One region of the Caballeronia sp. Sq4a genome, then DNA from elsewhere that is predicted to be linked to it. Evidence: predicted binding sites of a transcription regulator. Region 1 holds the regulator's gene; the other holds the start of a gene.
What was found. Region 1 encodes FNR, which switches genes on or off when oxygen is low (the NO sensors DNR and NnrR bind a similar motif). Its sites were predicted from a motif close to TTGATNNNNATCAA; they were not measured.
Positions count from the first base shown of each region.

Region 2: adhP (alcohol dehydrogenase AdhP) is a predicted target of FNR. The motif match lies at 3,963-3,976, and genes of this name have one in related genera.

Region 1 covers NZ_CP084252.1:10,931-21,018, forward strand. Annotated here, with positions in the region: gene LDZ24_RS19645 (heavy metal translocating P-type ATPase) at 1-2,122, shown strand, start outside; gene LDZ24_RS19650 (hypothetical protein) at 2,518-2,997, shown strand; gene LDZ24_RS19655 (hypothetical protein) at 3,132-3,446, shown strand; gene LDZ24_RS19660 (DUF3564 family protein) at 3,462-3,893, opposite strand; gene LDZ24_RS19665 (c-type cytochrome) at 3,916-4,290, opposite strand; gene LDZ24_RS28155 (DUF1488 domain-containing protein) at 4,372-4,848, shown strand; gene LDZ24_RS19675 (zinc-dependent alcohol dehydrogenase family protein) at 4,848-5,837, shown strand; gene fnr (fumarate/nitrate reduction transcriptional regulator Fnr) at 5,848-6,672, opposite strand; gene LDZ24_RS19685 (response regulator transcription factor) at 6,863-7,561, opposite strand; gene LDZ24_RS19690 (PAS domain-containing sensor histidine kinase) at 7,558-8,913, opposite strand; gene LDZ24_RS19695 (universal stress protein) at 9,037-9,528, opposite strand; gene LDZ24_RS19700 (hypothetical protein) at 9,743-9,982, shown strand.
Region 2 covers NZ_CP084252.1:474,740-484,827, reverse strand. Annotated here, with positions in the region: gene LDZ24_RS21835 (efflux transporter outer membrane subunit) at 1-423, opposite strand, end outside; gene LDZ24_RS21830 (DUF3141 domain-containing protein) at 878-3,205, shown strand; gene LDZ24_RS21825 (RNA-binding protein) at 3,314-3,568, shown strand; gene adhP (alcohol dehydrogenase AdhP) at 4,063-5,088, shown strand; gene LDZ24_RS21815 (hypothetical protein) at 5,346-5,642, opposite strand; gene LDZ24_RS21810 (DUF4148 domain-containing protein) at 5,737-6,036, opposite strand; gene LDZ24_RS21805 (protease pro-enzyme activation domain-containing protein) at 6,385-7,959, opposite strand; gene LDZ24_RS21800 (AraC family transcriptional regulator) at 8,844-9,824, shown strand; gene LDZ24_RS21795 (substrate-binding domain-containing protein) at 9,958-10,088, shown strand, end outside.

The DNA of each region.
Region 1 (10,088 bases):
GCGTCGCCGGGAGCCGGGCGTCGATATCCTCGCGCTGCTCTCGATATGCGTGGCGGCGGCCGTCGGCGAGTCACTGACCGCTGCCATCATCTCGCTGATGGTCGCAAGCGGCGGGGCGCTCGAAGGCTTCGCGCAGAACCGCGCGCGCAAGGCCTTGTCCGCGCTTCTGAGCCGCGCGCCGCAACAGGCGCATCGTTTCCAAGCGGGCGAATGGCGGCGTATCGAGCCCGAGGCGGCGCGCCCCGGCGACCGGCTGCTCGTGCGCGCGGGCGAAAGCGTGCCGGTGGACGGCACGCTGCTCGGCGAAGCCGCGCTCGACGAATCCGCCGTGACGGGCGAGTCCGCGGTCACGACGCGCAGCGCGGGGCACGCGGTCAGGAGCGGCATCATCAACGCCGGCGCGCCGTTCGAGATGATCGCCACGGCCACGGCACGCGACAGCACCTTCGCGGGCATCGTCCGCATGGTGGAGACGGCACAGCGGTCGCGAAGCCGCGCCGTGCGGCTCGCGGACCGCTATGCGCTGCTGTTCGTCCCGTTGACGATGATCCTGGCAGGCGGCGTCTGGATTGTCACGAGAGACGTCGTTCGGGCGCTGGCCGTGCTCGTCGTGGCGACGCCTTGTCCGCTGATACTTGCCGTACCGGTGGCGATCGTCTCGGGCATCTCCGCCTGCGCGAAACGCGGCGTGCTGATCAAGGACGGCGGCGCGCTGGAACGCCTCGCGAGCACGCAGGCGCTCTTCTTCGACAAGACCGGGACGCTCACGAGCGGGCAGGCGAAACTCGTGCGCGTCGAGTGCAGCGAAGGTTTCGCGTCCGACTTCGTGCTGCATATGGCTGCGTCGCTTGCGCAGGCTTCGCCGCATGTCGTGGCGGAGTCGGTGACGCTCGCCGCCCGCAAGCGGGGCATGCGCCTTACCGCGCCGACGGAAGTGGTCGAATCGGCCGGGGCGGGCGTGAGCGGCAACGTCGACGGAAAGCGCGTGGTCATAGGCTCGTTCGGCCATGCGGCGGCCGGCGCGCCCGCGGCGTCGTGGAGCGCGGTTTTTCTGCGCCGTCTCGGACGCGAAGGCGGTTCGTCGCTCTTCGTCGATATCGACGGCGTCATGGCCGGCGCGTTGTGGCTCGCCGACGATGTGCGCCTCGATACGCCGAGAGCATTGCGCTTGCTCCGGCAGGCCGGCATCGCGCGGCTCGGCATGCTGACGGGCGACCGGCGCGATGTCGCCGAAGCCATCGGCGCGAGCCTCGGCGTGACGGAGGTGTATGCGGAACAGACGCCGGCGGACAAGCTCGCGGCCATTCAGGCAGCGCAGAAGGGCGCGGTCGTGGCGATGGTCGGCGACGGCATCAACGATGCGCCCGCGCTTGCCGCAGCGGACGTCGGCATCGCGATGGGCGCGCGCGGCGTCGCGGCATCGGCGGAGGCGGCCGACGTCGTGCTGCTCGCCGACCGGCTCGATCGCCTCGTGGATGCGCTGCGCATCGCGCGCTCGTCGCGCCGCATTGCCGTGCAGTGCGTGATGACCGGCATGGGTCTGTCGATCGCGGCGATGATCGTGGCGGCGTTAGGCCTGCTGAGGCCGCTGGAAGGCGCGGTGCTGCAGGAACTGATCGACGTTGCCGTCATAGGCAATGCGCTGCGGGCATTGCGAACCACATCGCGGGCACGCGGCATGAAGGCGCTGCCGCCCGGCGAATCGGACCGCTTGCGCGCGGCGCATTCGGAGATCGAACCGTTGCTCGACGAACTCAGACGCATTGCCTACCAATTGCCCGAGTTGCCCGGCGCCTCGGTGCAGGCTGAACTCGAGAGGATCAACGAGCGTCTCACGCGCGAGCTTCTGCCTCACGAAGAGCGCGACGACGTGCACCTTTACCCGTATCTCGCAGAGCGCCTCGCGGGCGACGATCCGATGGCCGCACTGAGCGGCAGCCATCGCGAGATTTTTCGCCTTGTTTTTCAGCTCCGGCGACTGGCGGCTGATCTTCCGGCTGACGACAATGACGGGCCGGCCAGGAAGGAGATGCAGCGTCTTCTTTTTGCGCTCGATGAAATCGTGCGGGTTCATTGTGCGCAGGAGGATGAGCTCTTTTACAGCCTGGAGGAGGATGTCTGACGGCGCCGAATCGAGCGACACGAATGACATGTGCGCTGCCTCTGTATCGTTATCGAGAGCCGCTTGCTTAATCTGCATCAAACGAGACCAGTCGACGCGCTCTTAACATAAGCGCTCGCAACGATGACTCCATGAGCAAATGCGATGAGCAAGATCCTCGGAATAGCGACCATCGCGATGGTGGCGGTGATCGTCATTGCATTCGCGGTGCTCACGTGTGTGATATGGAAAAACGCGGATTGATCTGGCGGTGAGGCGGCGTCAAAGCCTCCGTTGCGAACAGTGCGTGATGCCTCGGCACCGGCATATGACCGTCCACTGAGCCAGATCAACACTACCGCGCTGCATCGCGATAGGGTTGTTTCGCGTCACGACGATCGCACATGGAGCGCGATATGACCTACCGCATGCTTTATGCGGCGTTGCTGCTGAGGGTGGCCGCGTGTTCGTCCGACGCGCGCTGGAATCGTTTCAGGGAGACAGAGCCGCGGCTTGCAGAAGCAAGAGAGTTTGCGTCGGTCGAATGCACCGGTCGAGATGAATGCACGGCGCGCTGGGAGCGCACGCGGCAGTACGTGGCGCGTCATTCGGCCACGCGCATCCGTCGCGCGGACGCGGCGAGCATCGAGACAGGGCGTCCGCTCGAAGCAGGCGTCGTTTATCTTTGGGCGACGCGCACGCCGGCGGCCGGCAATGGCTTCGACGGCGACCGGGCGCGCATCAGCCTGAGGGGCATGTGCCGCGGCATGTACGGCATGGACGGCGGCCCGGGCTGGCTGTATTCGAGCTGCGCGAGCCAGATTCGCAGCATCGAGATGAACTTCAGGAAGTATGTCGTCGAACCCGATTCAAGCTTGCCTGACGACGCAGCATGACAGCGCGCTGCTTGATATGAGTCAAGCGCGTTCGACGCGAATAACGGACGATGGTCTGACGCCACCATCTCAGCGTTCGGACAGGGCGTTCACCGGCGCGCCGGCATTTGCAAAGAAGGTGGGAGAGCACGATCATGGGCCTCGGATTGCAGATTGCGTATTTCGGATTCGCGGGGTCCAACGACGCGGAGCGCGAGGCGGGCGTGGAACTCGTGCGGCTGGAGCGGCTGGCGAAGGACATCGCCAATTGCCATCTGACGGTCGAGGCTTACCGCGATCCGTCGGGCCAGCGCGTTTTCGATGCGCGCCTCGATCTCATCACGCGCGAGTTCGATCTACTGCCGGTGGCGAGCAGTACCGACGCGGACTTGAGCATCGCGATTCACCATGCGTTCGACAATGCCGTGGGCCTGCTGAAGCAACGGTGCGTGTCTTCGCCGGCATCTTGACGACGGATGCCTTTTCTACGTTGCGCTGAAGCCCAGGCCGGCCGGTGGCGCGGCGTCCTCTTCGTCCGAGAAGAGTTCGTGCTCGGGAACCGTCGTCTCGCAGTCAATGCACTGGATATGCCAATGTCCGAATACCTTGGCAGGCGTTGAACTGCTGCCGCGCGAAGCCAGAGATTCGGCGCGGCCTTGCTGCATCTCGCGGGGTACGCCCGTCGTTTTCGGCAGGGCAGCGAGCACGAGCCCGTGCAGCAAAACGAGCGGCGTGATGCTGCCCGAATCCCGCAGCAACGTGCCTTCGCGCGCGGATTCCCATGTGCCCCAAGCCGGCAATTCGACGCGCTCGTGCGCCTCGCGCGACCAGCGGCCGCGTTCGCGGTCGATCCACAGCACGGCAAACGCCGGTTGCGCGGCGTGATCGAAAGCATCGAGTTTGAGCGTGATACGCATGTCGCTCTCCGTGGAGGCCGTCTCAGTGGCGCAATACCCATTGCACGAGCGCATGCGCATCTTCGGCCGAAATCGACCCGCCGCGCTCGGGCGGCGAGGGCATCGCCATGTCGCCCCAGTGCGCGCGCCCGCCCACGCGCACCTTGTGTTCGAGCATCGCCTGCGCTTTCGGATCGTCGCGATAGCGCTCCGCGATCTGCTGAAACGAGGGCGCGAGGAAAGGCGAATCGTTGGTATGACAGAACATGCAGTGGTGCTGATCGACGAGCGCGTTTGCATCCGTCTGCGCCAGCGCGGGCGCGGCGCTCAGCAGCACGCCCGCGACGAAGCCGATGGAAAGCGCGTGACGGGCGCGGGCGGCTCGCCTGGCGCGCGCGTTGGCGATGTGAGTGAGCATGGCGGCGCAATGGACCCGAGTGAACACACACGACGATGATGCGGTCGCGCGGCACGGGCCGCTTGATCTGCATCAAGCGTCGTGGGCGCGGGCAAGCGAACATGGATAGATGCATCGCGATCGAAGGGCGGCGAGCCGGCGCCGCTTTCCTCATCCCGTGCGAGGCACATCACCATGAACATCACGTTTTCGCAAAGCGCTCCCATCTATGCAGGCGACGAGCCCGCTCTCACCTTCCTTGCGTATGTCGACGGACAGCGTATTCCCTGTACCATCTCGGCAGAGGCCCTGGAGGATCATTTCGGCGCGGCGTCGTCGCGTGAAGAAGACTTGCGGCACGCGTTCGAACTCGGCCGCGTCGCGATAGAAGGCGCCGCCGAGCAATTGCTGACCAGCGTGGGACGCAGGCCGGTCATGCTGCGCAGCGGCTATTTCCGTTTCGACGATGGCGGCACGCTGCGGATACAGCGGCATCGAGCCTGGAGATTGCCGGACGATGCACCCGCCGCTCGCGCGGAAAGCGCCTATCACGGAACCCATACGCACGGAGCCAAATGATGCGTGCCATGCTCTACGACGGAACCGCCCCGCTACTGCGCGCCGCCGATATCGGCGATCCCGTCGCAGGTCCGGGGCAACTGCTCGTGGATGTCATCGCGTGCGGCGTGTGCCGCACGGATCTGCATGTCGTGGATGGCGAACTGGCGCATCCGAAACGGCCGGTCATTCCGGGGCACGAAGTCGTCGGCCGCGTCGCCGCGATCGGCGCGGGCGTGGACGGCTTTGTCGTGGGCGACCGCGTGGGCGTGCCGTGGCTCGGGCACACTTGCGGCCACTGCACCTATTGCGCGACGCACCGCGAGAATCTGTGCGACAGCCCCGGCTTCACCGGCTATACGCTGGACGGCGGCTACGCCGAACGAATGGTCGCGGATAGCCGCTTCTGTCTGCATCTGCCGTCGCGTTACGGCGACGTCGAAGCCGCGCCGCTCCTGTGCGCGGGACTCATCGGCTACCGGACGCTCAAGATGGCGGGCGATGCGAGGCGCATCGGCATTTACGGCTTCGGCGCGGCGGCGCATATCGTCGCGCAGATCGCCCGGCACGAGGGCCGCACTGTCTACGCGTTCACGCGCGCGCGAGACAGCGCCGCTCAAGCGCTTGCGATGCAGCTCGGCGCGGCGTGGGCCGGAAGCAGCGATGAGCGGCCGCCCGATGAACTCGACGCCGCGCTCGTCTTCGCGCCATCCGGCGCGCTCGTGCCCGCGGCGCTCGCGGCGCTGGCGAAGGGCGGCATCGTCGTGTGCGGCGGCATCCATATGAGCGATATTCCGGCGTTCCCGTATGCCCTGTTGTGGGGCGAGCGGCGCATCGTGTCGGTGGCGAATCTGACCCGCGCCGACGGTCAGGAATTCATGCAGCGCGCGGCGTCCATCCCGCTCCATCTGCAAACGACCGTCTATCCGCTCGCCGACGCGAACCGCGCGCTGTCGGATCTTCGCGAAGGTCGCATGGTCGGCGCCGCGGTGCTGCGCATCGCGGCGTGAGCGCATTCGTTCACACGCTTTCCAGTTCCGCCTGATCCAGAATGCGTACGTCCTTGCCGCGCGCATCGACCACGCCGGCTTTCTGGAGCTTCGAGAACATGCGGCTCACGGTTTCCAGCTTGAGCCCGAGATAGCTGCCGATTTCCTCGCGCGTCATGCGCAACACGAACTGCGCCGGCGAATAACCGCGCGCCTTCATGCGCGTCGAGATGTTCAGCAGGAAGGCCGCGACGCGTTGCTCGGCCGTCATCGTGCCGAGCAACATCATCAGGCTGGATTCGCGCACGATCTCGCTGCTCATCAGCCGGTGCACATGATGCTGAATGGCTTTGACTTCGCGGCAGAGCAGTTCCAGCAGGTCGAAAGGAATGATGCATACGACGCTGTCTTCGAGCGCGATCGCATCGCAACTGTGGTGGTCCGAGCTCACGCCATCGAGTCCGAGCGCGTCGCCCGCGAGGTAGAAGCCCGTGAGCTGCTCTTGTCCTTCGCGGTGCAGCACCACGGTCTTGAAGCAGCCGCTGCGCACCGCATAAAGGCTCTGGAACGCGTCGCCGCAACGGTAGAGTGATTCGCCGCGCCGCACGGTGCGCGTCGAGCAGATGATGGCATCGAGACGCGCGGATTCATCCGGCGTGAGCCCGCTCGGCATGCAGACGCGCTGCATCGAGCAGGTCGAACAGCGTACGGACTTGTGCTTGATGTCGCAGCCGGCGCGATCGGCGCTATTGGCGGAACGGGTGAAATGGGTTGAATGGGCGATCTGATACACGCGGCGCGAGGCCGGTGCCGTTGCGGGTGACGCAGCAGTTCTGCCATCGCTTACCTGAAACATGACGCCTCCTGTCGAACTCGATTCGCGCACGCGTGCCAGCTTCGATCGCAAGGCCCGACAGCCTAGATGCGCAACGGTTGGTTGATGCATCGAATTATTTGCCGCGCCATCTCAAAAATATATCGGCGCGCGTGGAAAGTTCGGTAGGCGTTTCCGAAGCGGTGTAGGGAAATCCTGACAAGCCTCTCGCTCAAACGTCGCGGCTTGCGTCGTTCGCGCCGCTCGCGTCGCTCGCGTCGCTGTCGTCCGTGTCGTCGTCCAGCAGCTTGTGCCGCACGGCATAACGCACGAGCGCGGCCTCGTGCGGCATGTTCATTTTTTCGAGGATGCGCGCTTTATACGTGCTGACCGTCTTCGCGCTCACGTACAGGGCGTCGCCGATCTCGTTGATGGATTCGCCCGCGCACAGCCGCCGGAACACGTCGAACTCGCGGTCGGACAGGCGCTGATGCGGAAGCGCGTCGGCCGGTTCGGCGAGGCTTTGCGCCATGCGCTCGGCCATGGCGAGGCTGACATACGCGCCGCCCGCCGCGACCTTCGCGAGCGCCGCAACCAGTTCCGCGCTCGCGCTTTCCTTGGTCAGATAACCCGACGCCCCAGCCTTGAACGCCCGCGCCGCGTATTGCTGTTCGGCGTGCATCGTGAGCACGAGGATGCGCAGCGCGGGCCGTTCTTCCTTGATCTGCTTCAGCAGGTCGAGCCCGTGGCGGCCGGGCATCGACAGGTCGAGCACGAGCACGTTCGCATCGGTCGAGCGCGCGAGCTGGAGCGTGCTCGCGCCATCGCTCGCTTCGCCTGCGACTTCGAATCCGCGCGCATTGTCGAGGATATGGCGCAAGCCTTCCCGCACCATCGCATGGTCGTCCGCAATCAGCACCTTTATCGTCATGGTTGCGATTCCTGTTCGCTCACGGCGGCAAGCGGCAGCCGGACAGTCAGCGCGAAGCCGTCGTCCGGGTTCGATTCGATCAATACCGTGCCGCCCAGCGCGTTCGCGCGCTCGCGCACGCCGAGCAGGCCGAACGACTTGCTGTTCGCGCCGGGTAACGCGGGCGCGCCCACGCCGTCGTCTTCGACACGCAGCACGCAATGGGCATGATCCGCGCCGAGCGAGAGCTTCACGCGGCTCGCGCGGGCATGCAGCACGACGTTGTCGAGCGCTTCCTCAATGATACGAAAAACGGCGGTCGCTGCGTCCGCATTGAAGGCGATCTCGCCCGTGCCGAACTCGCATTCCACGTCGATGCCCTGCCGTTGCGTGAAGTCGTCGACGAGCCAGTCGATGGCGGCGGCAAGTCCGAGATCATCGAGCATGACGGGCCGCTGATGAGCGGCTATGCGCCGCAACGAAGCGATGTTGCCGTCGATCGCACTGCGCATGCGCGCGAGCTGGCCGGCCACGTCGTCGCGCTGAGCGGCGCTGGCAGTCAGCCGCGCTTCGAGGGCGGCGACGTCCATCTTCAGCGCGCTCAGTGTTTGTCCGACATCGTCGTGCAATTCGCGCGCGATGCGCGTCCGTTCCTTTTCGCGCTCGTGCTGAAGATTAGCCGACAGCGCGCGCAGTTCCTCGCGCGAACGTTGCAGTTCGGCCTCGGCCTGCACGCGCTGAGTCACGTCGCGCAGGATGACCGTGAAGAGCTTGCCGTCGATATCGTCGATCTGGGAGATGGATGCCTCGACGGGAAACTCCTCGCCGTCCGCGCGCAGGCCGTAGAGCACGCGCTGCGCGCCCATCTGGCGGTCGGACACGCCCGTCTGACCGAAACGCCGGACCTGTTCCTCGTGCGCCGCGCGGTATCGCTCGGGGATGAAGCGCGACAGCGGCGCGCCGATGGCCTCGCTCGCCGGGCAGCGGAACACGCGCTCGGCCATCGGATTGAAGAGCACGATGCGCTGCTGCGCATCGACGGTGATGATGGCTTCGGTCGTCGAGCGAATGATGCCGTCGAGCCGCGCCTGCGGCAATGTAGCCGACGCGGGCGCGACACCGGCCGCGCGGCGGCGTATGAGGAGCACGACGTAGACGAGGCAGGCGAGCAGCGCGGCGTTAGCCAGTCCGCTCGCGATGAGCAATGCCGTGACGCGCGGCGTAAGGACCGAAGCGCTCAGCGTGCTTCGAACGACGGCCCACCACGCCGCAAAGAGTATCGCGCCGGCGATGAGAGCGGTCGCGAGCGCGACGACACGACCTGCCGAAGCAGCCGATGCCGTGACGGAATCCGGGCCTACGTTGTTGGTCATATCGGCCTGATGCGAAAGTCCGCGCGGTCGCGCTATTCGAGCCAGACCGGGCGGTGCCAGTAAGCGCGTTGTGAATGCATTATCGCCGATGCCCCGCCGACGCACGCGCAGGCTTTCGCGGTCTCAATCGCTGGCGGCAGCCGCCTGGCGTCTCGCGAGTTCCTCGGCATCGCGTCCCGGCACGAGCAACACGGGCCAGCGCGAGAGCCGCACGAAGCGTTCGGCCACGCTGCCGAGCACCAGGCGCCGCCAGCCGCGACGGCCATGCGTGCCCATCACCACGAGGTCGGCGCCGAAATCTTCCGCGCAGTGACAGATGCGCTGGGCGATGTCGTCGCCCGTCAACTGGACTTCGCCGATGAACGGCGTTCCCTCGACCCCTTCGCGATCCATGCGCTTCGCGGCTTCCGAGGTCAGGCGCCGGCCTTCTTCCATCATGGCCTCGCGCATGTCGGGATAGAAGGTGGCGGCGACGTCATAGGCGACCGGCTGCAGGTCCACCACGAAGAGCGGCCGCAGTGCGGCGTGATTGTCCCGCGCGATCTTCAAGGCTTCGTCGAACGCGTGCGCGGACGTGGGACTGCCGTCGATGGGGGCAAGAATGCGGGTGTACATGGCGGCCTCGTGGCGGGTAATCGCAGTCGCGTCGAGCGCGGCATCGGAATGACGATTCGTTCCTTGCGCCCGACTCTACCGGCCGCCGCTCGCCCGCCCTTGATGCAGATCAAGCCGGCGCAAGGCGGCGTTCGGCGCGTGATTCCTTTGATCTGACGCAAACGCGCCCAAAGGCGCGGCGCATAGAGTGAAAAGCGTCCAACGGAGAACGAACATGTCGCTCAAAGCCAGAGTGGAAGCCGCGCAGTGGGTCGTCACCTGCCAGACGGAGGAGACGCCGCGAGGCTTCATGTGCTCGATCGGCCTCGAACATCCGAACGTGGAGGGCGGGCGTTTCGCTCACCGCTTCAAACACGCATCGACGTACGTCAGCGAGAGCGATGCGTTGCTGGCCGGACTGCGAGAAGGCTTGATGTGGATCGGACTCAAGACGTCGAAGACGATTGCGGTGTAGGGGTGGTCGCATCTATGTGATACGTACGACTAAATAACAATTTGTCCACAAGCCGCGCGAGCGTTGCGCTGATTGCAACGAGCCTCGCGATCGCTGCGATCGGCGT
Region 2 (10,088 bases), 460 kb from region 1:
GATTTCCCAGGAGACGTCGACGCCGGCTTGCCAACCCTTCGTGTCGGCGGCCTCTGGCACGGTCTGCTTGAAGAACGAATCGAAACCGGTCTTGTGATCGAAGGCTGCGCCATAAATCCCGACGCTGGGAAACAGCCATGACCGGCTGATCGTCTCGCCGGCCCGCGCCGCGCGCACGTGCTCCATTGCAACCTTGATGTCGCGGTTCTCCTGCGCCGCCCGACGAACCAGGTCCCCCAGCACCGGGTCACCGTAGCTGTCCCACCAGGCGGTCTCGGGTTCATCGACGGATGCCGGCGCCGCAGCGAATCGGCCGGGCATGTCGACGGAAGGGTGCATGTCGGGGGCCGCGCAACTCGCCAGTACGAGCGAAAGCGCCACTGCAAGCGTGGCCGCGAGCGCACGCCGTGACCGCTTTGCCATGTGAGGCGCGCAGTAGCTACTCTCGCTCATGATCCAATACTCGACGATGAACATAGGGTGGCCATGACAAGTGAGCATCGTTGCCCCGACCGACCTGGACGTGAGCCGAATGCCTCAGTCGATGCGTGCCGTGGGGGATGGTTCGTCTTTGTCGGTATTCAACCTATCCGCGCCGCGACGGGATTTCTTTGATGCACATCAACGTGCCGTCTACCCGAAAGATCGTCGCGCAATGACTGCGACGGCGTAAGTTTTCATCCTCCAAGTTAGCGCTGCTTCTCGATCGCTTTGCTCGACGTGCCGACCATCGACATGTGCAGATATGGATGCGTCGCAGCCGACGGCCCGGTTGATCTGTATCAAGCCAGCGTCTCGCGGCTACGAGCAACATGCTGCAAACGTCGCAACCGCTAGCGCGACGATTGCCCATTCACTCTATCTGCGAGTCTCCCCCATGGATGCAGGAACGCAACTGTCCCGCAGCCACGACATTGCCCTCAAAGTCGGGTTGCTTTTTCAGAAGCGCAGTCAGCTCGCTTGCGAGTCTTTCCAGGCGCGTATGCGCGAATCGCTCGGTGGCAGTTCAGCGGCGTGGCCTGCCACGCTCGCAACGCCGACGGGCGCGCAGAATGGCTGGCGCTATGCAGTCGATTCTGTGCAGCGGTCGATACTCTTCTGGGACACGATGCGCGAACGCGGCAACAACTTCGTGCACATGGAACTCGAGGGTGGGCCCACGCCCGTATTGCACTTTCAACATGAGACGCTTCTCGACGGCCGCAGCTTCGAACGACCGGTGAACTATGCACTGCTGAAAATCATTCCGCCCGACGGCGTCAGAATCGATATGAAGAAGCGGCCTTACGTGATCATCGACCCGCGTGGCGGACATGGTCCCGGTATTGGCGCTTTCAAGGACGACTCACAGGTGGGCGTTGCATTGCGTGGCGGACATCCTGTGTACTTCGTCATATTCTTCGTCGACCCCGAGCCCGGGCAAACGATGCTCGACGTGTGCGCAGCCGAGCAGCAGTTCGTCAAGAAAGTGCGTGAACTGCATCCCGACAGTCCGAAGCCTGCGATCGTCGGAAACTGCCAGGGCGGCTGGGCGGCGATGATGCTCGCAGCCGCCGATCCGGAGGACACCGGACCCATCGTCATCAACGGCGCGCCGATGTCCTATTGGGGCGGCGCATGGCGCGAAGGGGAAGGCGACAACCCGATGCGTTATGCCGGCGGCATGCTCGGCGGCACCTGGATGTCATCGTTCGCCGCTGATGTGGGCAACGGAAAGTTCGACGGCGCCCATCTCGTGCAGAACTTCGAGAACCTGAACCCCGCAAACAGCCTTTGGGACAAGTACTACAAGGTGTATTCCAACATCGACACCGAGCCGCCGCGCTTTCTCGAGTTCGAACGCTGGTGGGGCGGTTACTACCTGTTGAACCGCGACGAGATCGAGTGGATCACCCGCAATCTCTTCGTCGGCAACAAGCTATGGTCCGGCGGTGTGCAGTCAGATAATGGAAAAACCTTCGACTTGCGAGAAATACATTCGCCGATCATCCTCTTTGCGTCGATGGGCGACAACATCACGCCGCCTCAGCAAGCCTTCAACTGGGTTGCGGACGTGTATGGCAGCACCGAGGAGATCAAGGCGCGGGGACAGGTGATTGTTGGGCTCGTGCATCAGGACATCGGCCATCTTGGTATCTTCGTATCAGGCAAGGTCGCGAAAAAGGAGTATTCGCAGATCGTCTCCGTGCTGGAGGCGATCGAGCTGTTGACGCCGGGCCTGTATGAGATGGTCATCACCGAGCGCCCGGGCGATGCGGAGCGGACTCAATACGATGTCGAGTTCCGCGAACACCAGCTCGAGGACATCCGTGCGCGGCTCAATCGCTTCAAGCGTGTCGACGAGAAGCCATTCGAGATTGTTGCTGCGGTCTCGGACTTCAATCAGCATGCCTATGAACTGTTCGCGCAGCCGCTCGTGCAGTTCATGTCGAACGAAATGAGCGCCAAGATGCTGCGCGAATTGCATCCCTTGCGCCTTCAGCGCTGGGTGATTTCGGATGCCAACCCGTGGCTATGGTGGCTCGGTCCGGCCGCGCAGACCGTCAAGGCGCACCGGGAAGCGGTCGGCCCGGACGATCCGCTACGCACGGCCGAGAGCAAGGCTTCGGACCTGGTGAGCGCCTCACTCGATTACTACCGAGCGATGCGCGACGCGCTCACTGAGTCGGCGTTCTTCTACATATACGGGAACATGTTCTCGCTCTATCTCGCCGACAAACAGAAGGCGGCGGGGCCTCAAACGGAAGCAGAGCCGGACCTGCGCAGTCTCGCAGTGGTCAAGAACGCGCTGGCATCCGTCACGCACGGCGGCTTCGCCGAAGCATTCGCACGCATCTGGCATCTGTTGTCGCCCAAGGGAGAGCCCGTCTCGCTGGCCGAACTCACACTGGGCCAGGAGATGCTGAAGGACTATGGCGGCTACCTTCCGGCGCTTCCGATCGAACAGTGGCGCCGGATAGGGGGTGAGCAGGAAATCATCGTGCAATTCGAGCCGGAACAGGCGCTTCTCACGCTGCCCGTGCTTCTGGCCGAGCGCGCCCAGTGCGGGAAGCTGCTCGCGCTGCTCGACAAGATTTTGGCCGATGAGCGGGTTCGCCAGATCCGCCCCACAGAGGCGCAGACGGCGATGCTCGCGCGCATTCGAAACGTGTTGAAACGCGACTCTGAGCGCGAACGGCGAAGCGTGGCGATGGCGCAATCCTAGCGTCGGATTGATAGCGATCGGCAGGTGCCGTTTGAAGGTTCTAATGCCATGCCGTGCAAATCGAAGGCAGTCCGACAGCGAGGACTCGACGGGTTCGAGGGCAACATCATGACATTCGTGCTAGTGAACAATATCGAAGCGGAAAGCTCTGACGACGAGATCAAACAGTTCTTGGCCAAGTATGGCTTTCCTCCGTGCGACGGAATCGAGCGTGTTCCTGGGGACGGCTCGGCGCCAGCGGCCGTGCTGATATTCGAAAGGGCTGATCCGGAGCTGCTGCGGCGCCTGCAGCCGCGCGTGCACGACCTGTTCTGGAAGAATCGAAGAATCGTGGTACAGGTCGTGAAGGACCGGCCGGAGTGAAATAGTCGTCGAGTCGTCGGAGCCTTCCTGGCGTTGCGTCAGACAGTGCAGAGAGTCGCTTTCCATGTGGCCGACGTCTTCCGGAATGGTGCGACCGATCCGCGCAACACAGCAAGCGACCGGATTGATGTTGGCCCGCCTCTGCGACGTCGCTGCCTGAGTACACGGCTCAACGTTCGCGCCTCGCGCGACTCTTGGCCGACAGGGGTTAGTCGCTGCGGCGTTCGTCGCTTCGTCGTCGAATCCGTGAAGGACTCGCCGCTTTGGCCACGCTCACGCGAGGGCCCTGGCTGCGTATCCGATGCCGCTCATCTTCACGGATTTACGCCTCGTTATCGCAACAACGCCGGATCAAAGACGCGATGACAGAAGGACATGTGGTCTCGTGCTTCGCTTGACCTGAGTCAAAGGCCCCGTAATGTTGCCGCGCATACTGACCGCACGTCCGGTGCCTCACCACACGAGTCGCCGTCTTTCGTCCACGGGAGTTTCTCATGAGTACATCGATGAAAGGCGCTGTCGTTCATGCGTTCGGCGAACCTTTGCGCATCGAAGAAGTGCCGGTTCCGACGCCGGGCCGCAACGAGATACTCGTGAAGATCGCGGCGTCGGGTGTCTGTCACACGGATATCCACGCAGCCGACGGCGACTGGCCCGTGAAGCCCACGCTGCCGTTCATTCCCGGTCATGAAGGCGTCGGTTACGTCGCCGCCGTTGGAGCGGACGTTACGCAGGTGAAGGAAGGCGATCGCGTCGGCGTGCCGTGGCTCTACACGGCGTGCGGCCACTGCGAGCATTGCCTCTCGGGATGGGAAACGCTTTGCCATGCGCAGAAGAACACGGGCTATTCGGTCAACGGCGGCTATGCGGAATACGTACTCGCCGACCCCGACTATGTGGGCCACCTGCCGAAGCAGGTCGCCTTCGACCAGATCGCGCCGATTCTGTGCGCGGGCGTGACCGTCTACAAGGGCATTCGCGTCACGGACACGCGGCCCGGACAATGGCTCGCCATTTCCGGCATCGGCGGGCTCGGGCACGTTGCAGTCCAATACGCCATCGCGATGGGCCTGCATGTGGTCGCGGTGGATGTCGATCCGGCCAAGCTCGCGCTCGCCCGCGATCTCGGGGCGAAGCTGGCAATCGATGCATCGCTCGGCGATCCCGCCGCCGTCATCCAAAAGGAGATCGGCGGGGTGCATGGCGTGCTGGTCACGGCCGTGTCGCGCAGCGCGTTCGCGCAGGCGCTCGGCATGGTGCGCCGAGGCGGCACAGTGTCTCTGAACGGCCTGCCGCCGGGCGACTTTCCGCTGCCCATCTTCTCGACCGTCCTCAACGGCATCACCGTGCGGGGTTCCATCGTCGGCACGCGGCGCGACCTCCAGGAAGCACTCGACTTCGCCGCCGAAGGCAAAGTGCGCGCGCACATCCGTCGAGACCGGCTGGAGAACATCAACTCGGTGATCGCCGATCTGAAAAGCGGGAAGGTGGACGGTCGCGTCGTGCTCACGCTGGAATGAAAGCGGGAACAGCGCGTGTCCACGGATGATACGGGCGATATGCGACGCGCTGTGAAAGCCGGTGAAGTCGCGCCTCCTCCCATATCTCTGCAACGATATTTACGTCATGGAGCAAGGCGGCGAAGCGCTCGCAAGGCGACTCGGCGCGAAGTGGCCCGCGTGGCTCTTCTTCGATGACGAAGCCATGAATTGCGCCCCGAACCCCTGCATATAACGTTGACACCGGACACCTCGGGCCGTCCTCATTGACCGCGGCGTCACGCGCCCTTGTTCTCCACCAGCGCGGCAATCTGCACGAACTTAACGTCGGGGCGCACGCCATACAGGCCCGCTATTCGATCCAGATTTTCATTGCAGAAGAATGCATTGGCGACGTCGTCCGAGTCCCACACATAGAAGTTCGTCGCCTCGCGCCGCGCGGAATCGACCGTGAACGCTTTCGAGTGTAAGCCCGCCATTCCTTCGAACTTCGCGCGCGCGGTCTGAGCGATGTGCCGAACGGCTTGCTCATCGAAGTCGTCGCCGTAGCGAAATCTGACGAAAACACCAATCATGTCATTTCTCCTTCCGGGACTTTCAGGCAGTCCCGATCTGCGGTCGCGCGGCGGGCTCGCAATCGCTTAATCGGCCATTGCCGGCCGTCGCCACTTACTTGCACTCCGTCTCGAACCACTGGTCGACCAAGCGCTGCGCTGCGTGCAGGTTCGCGGGGTAGTGGGGGTCGTCGTGCCACGGTGCAGGGTTGTAGCCGGCTTTTCTCAACGCCGAGAGCTCGCTGCGGTGTTGCGTCTTTGTCGGGGGCTGCTTGTTTTTCATCGCGGACAGGTCACGGCACTCCGTCGCTGTCAAATGTCGTCCGCCTTGTGAGACGTCGGCGGCAGCAGCGTTTCCGGCCTGTAGGAGCGACAAGGCCGCAAGCGTTAAGCAGCTACCCTTGAGGCTTTTCATAGCAACCTCCACGCGTCGTGATTAGCAGCGCTCGGCGGTGCCAGCCCGCCGCCCGCGCGTCGACTTCCGCATTCATTGTGCTCCAGTCGGCGCAGAGGCGACCAGAGGGAACCAGCAGCGCGATATTCTTCAGCAGCACACGAAGTATGTGCCTCGAAAGGCATCGGGCTTCGTCGGTATGGCTGCCAGGCGCCAATGAGGCCGGTCGCTGAGACCGCCGTGTCGGGCGTGCGTCTTGTTGCGGTAGATTACTTCGCGCGTCTCGCCGTGAATGCTCCAACGATCCCTCCGGCCGCCGGCGTGCTCGCCAAGCATGACTTGTTGCATCACGAGCACGCCGTGCCCGCTTCAACTCACGGCAGCCTGCACCTTCTTGCCATCAGGCCGTCCGAGCCCGGTACACGCATCCCATCCGGCCGACGCCGCAAAATCCCCGTTATTGCCCTGCGTGATATCCACGAGCAGCGACGGGTTTTTGTAGAGCTGCGGATTGATGTATCCCACCGGCGCGCCCTTGATCGCATTGATGCGCGCGATGAGCCCGGCCCATAGCGGTGCGACCGCGCTCGTTCCGCCGATCACCATGTTGTGACCGTCGACACGCACTTCGTAGCCGGTCTCGGGATCGGCATCCCCCGCGACGTCGGGCACGCCGCGCTTCGTGAGCGGACTGTGCTGACCACCCGCGCGCGTGACGTGAAGCCCTTCCTGCCACGCCGGCAACGCGAAGGTCGCGCTCACCCCGCCGCCGCTCGCACCGCCGCCCGCGCCATTGTTCCAGACGGTCTCGCTGCTCGACTGATTGCCGTTCGCCCGCAGCGACGTGCCGCCGCAACCCAGTGCATACGTGCTGGAGGCGGGAAAATCGACATGATCGGCGCCGTCGTTCACGCCGTCGCCCGAACCGTTGTCGCCCGATGCGACGCAGACCGTGATGCCGAGCGCTGCAGCCGACTGGAACGCCTGATCGAAAGCGCTTAGGGCCTGCGGCGTCCATTCCGATTCGGGACCACCCCAACTGATCGAGATGACCGACGGCCTGTTCTTCGTGTCATGAATCGCCGTGCTGATGGCATCGAGAAAGCCTGCGTCGGTGTTGGGCGCGAAATACACGACAATCTTCGCGCCCGGCGCGACGGCGCCCGCAACCTCGATATCGAGCATCACTTCGCCATCGGGGCCGTTCGGATCGCCGGTCGGATGGTTCCGAGCGTGATCGACGGAGACCGCGGTCACGGAAGGCGCGGCCACCCGCAGCGAGGCGAAATAGGTCTTCAGATCGGCGGGTCTGAATCCTCCGCCAAGCTCGATCAGCGCGATGCACTGACCCTTTCCGTCGCCTGCAGGGAAGTCATACAGCGACGCGATCTGCACCGGCGTGAACGCAGACGGCCCCGCCGCTGCGGCCGCCCAGCGCACATTGCCGTGCGGCGCGCGTGCGCGGAAGTTTGGCCGCGCCTGCGGGCGGTTGTCGAGACCCATGACGGCACTGACCACGCCGTTCAGTTCGTCGGGAAGATGGACCGCTCCGACGCGCCCGCGATACGTGCCGCCCGCATGCTCATACTGTTCGAGGCTCACGTTGAAGGCCGCTTCGAACTGGGAGACGGTGCCGGACAGCACCACCGCGCGCCGTGCCGCATGACACTCGACCACCGCGAGACCGTGCCTCTGTGCGAACGACCGAACCGCCGACAGGTCCGAGTCGTCTGCGCCGAAGTCCCTGGTGAAGTCATCGTGACCGATATGCCTCGCCGATGTCCCTTGCGCCGCGAGTTCGGCCATATGCTTCGCGAATGCGTCGCTCGACCGCCGCCGCACCAGCAGGGTGACCTCGAGGCGTTCGTCCGGGTCTGCCTTGCCGACGGGCTTCGCGCCTTGAGGGGGCGCGCGCTCGCTTCCGTTGAGTGGATGGATTGCCATGTCTGACTGCTCCTAAGAGACGCCGCCTCCGTGCGCTGTCGCATCGATGCCAGGCGGGCGGCGACCGGGCATCGAATGATAGTCAGGCGTACTTCCGTTTGGGTCGGGAGATGGGCGAAACGCTTTTTGTCTTTCGCGTGGGTGGCGCGCGGATTTTGCTGCATCCACCGATGGAATACATTCTCGGCTCGTAATGCGCGATGCACCATCCTGCATAAGTCGCATATCCGGATGGGGGGACGCGCCTATTCGGTACCTGCACGAGAATCAGGGCGCCGGCCCGGGCCAACGCCATTCATCGGCTTTCAAGAAACAAGCGCCGGGGCAGTCTGCTGATCCGTCGGCAATTTTTTGGTGAAGCTGCAGGCTACGCGTCGGGCTCAAGCTCCTACCCCGCGCGTCGAAGAATGAGCAGTCTCCAGGTCCGGCAAACTTTGCACCGAGGCATGATTTCATCCGGCCGGTCGCGTTGAGGCAGGGCAGGGTGGACGCACCGGCGAGGGCACGTTATCGCTCACCGGAATAACCCCACGGTTCCGCTGTAATTCGCGATGCCTTCGCCTTTGGAGGTTTCATGCTCGACAAGACAACTGCGCGTCTCACGAAACTCGCTTGCCTCGTATCGGACGGTCTTGAACCCGGGTCCCTTCGAATCGGGGGAAACCCGCTACGCCGCCGATCAAGAAAATACTGGAGCTGAACATTTTTGCGTCGCACAATTTGCTGTCGAGACGCAATGACCCTCTGTGCATGCAAAAAAGTACATAAAAAGAGGCGAAAAGTTGGTAGAAGCGCGACACTGACCGATCTAAATTGGCGTCAATAGCCGGCGCCCCGAAAATGGCAACAAGCAGCCGGCAATAAAAGAAACTGGAGACGGCTTCATGAGGCACCCCGATCTAGAGGTGGTCGACGTTCGACACGGCGAGTCCTTCAAGGCCTGGTCGCACGGCTATCCGTACAAGACGGTGCGCTGGCACTTCCATCCGGAATTCGAGTTGCAGTTGATCGTCGCCACGCACGGCAAGTTCTTCGTCGGCGATCATGTCGGCTCGTTCGGCCCAGGCAACCTCGTTCTGATGGGAGAGAATCTTCCGCACAACTGGGTCAGCGAAGTGCCGGACGGCGAATTCGTGGAGCGGCGCAATCTCGTGATCCAGTTCGGCACGGACTTCGTCAAGCGCTGCATGGAAGCATTCCCCGAGTGCCGCGACGCCCAGCCGTTGCTCGACAACGCACGTCGCGGGATCCTGTTCGACTCGCAGACGAGCGCGGTCGTCGCGCCGCTGTTCGAAGAACTGTTGACGGCGCGCGGCATCCGGCGCATTTCGCTGTTCCTTCGTATTCTCGAATGCCTTTGCGATGCGAAGGAACAGACGCTCCTCGCGAGCATCGCTTACGAGCAGAACGTCGCTTCGTCCAAGCGGTTCGGTCATGTGCTTGCGCACATCGGCAAGAATCTGGCCTCGGATCTGCGCGAGTCGGATCTCGCCGGCCTCGCCGGACAGAGCGTCAGCGCATTCTCGCGCGCGTTTCATCGCCATACGGGCGCGACGTTCGTTCAGTACGTGAACCGCCTGCGTATCGAAGCGGCGTGTCACATGCTGCTCGCCGACGAAATCAACATCACGCAGATCTGTTTTCAGGCCGGCTTCAATAACGTGTCGAACTTCAATCGGCAGTTCCGGGCGGCAAAAGGCATGACGCCGTCCGAGTTCCGCGCGCTGCAGCGGATCAATGCGCGCAGCCGGGAAGTCAACTTGAACGCGCCGTCGGAAGGCAGCCCGGAGCATGTGTCGCCGGGACACACGGCCGCCGGCTACGCGTCGTCCGTCGATCGACGAATGCGATCGTCGCCCACGTAACGACCAACGCCCAACGCCCAAGGCGCTCGCGCTCTTTTCGCCGTAAAGCAGCCGTCTTGTCGAGATTCGCCCTTCGCTCGCGCGAGGGCTTCATTCACCCTGAAGAAGTGCAAGTTAATTAGGAGACACAACTATGAACCGCATGTCCGTTTCGTCGCTGCGCCGGGGCGCGTTGATCGGCACGCTTGCTTTTGGGGGCGCGCTTTGCGGTGTCGCGCACGCGGCGGCACCGCTCACGATCGGCATGACCTTCCAGGAAATGAA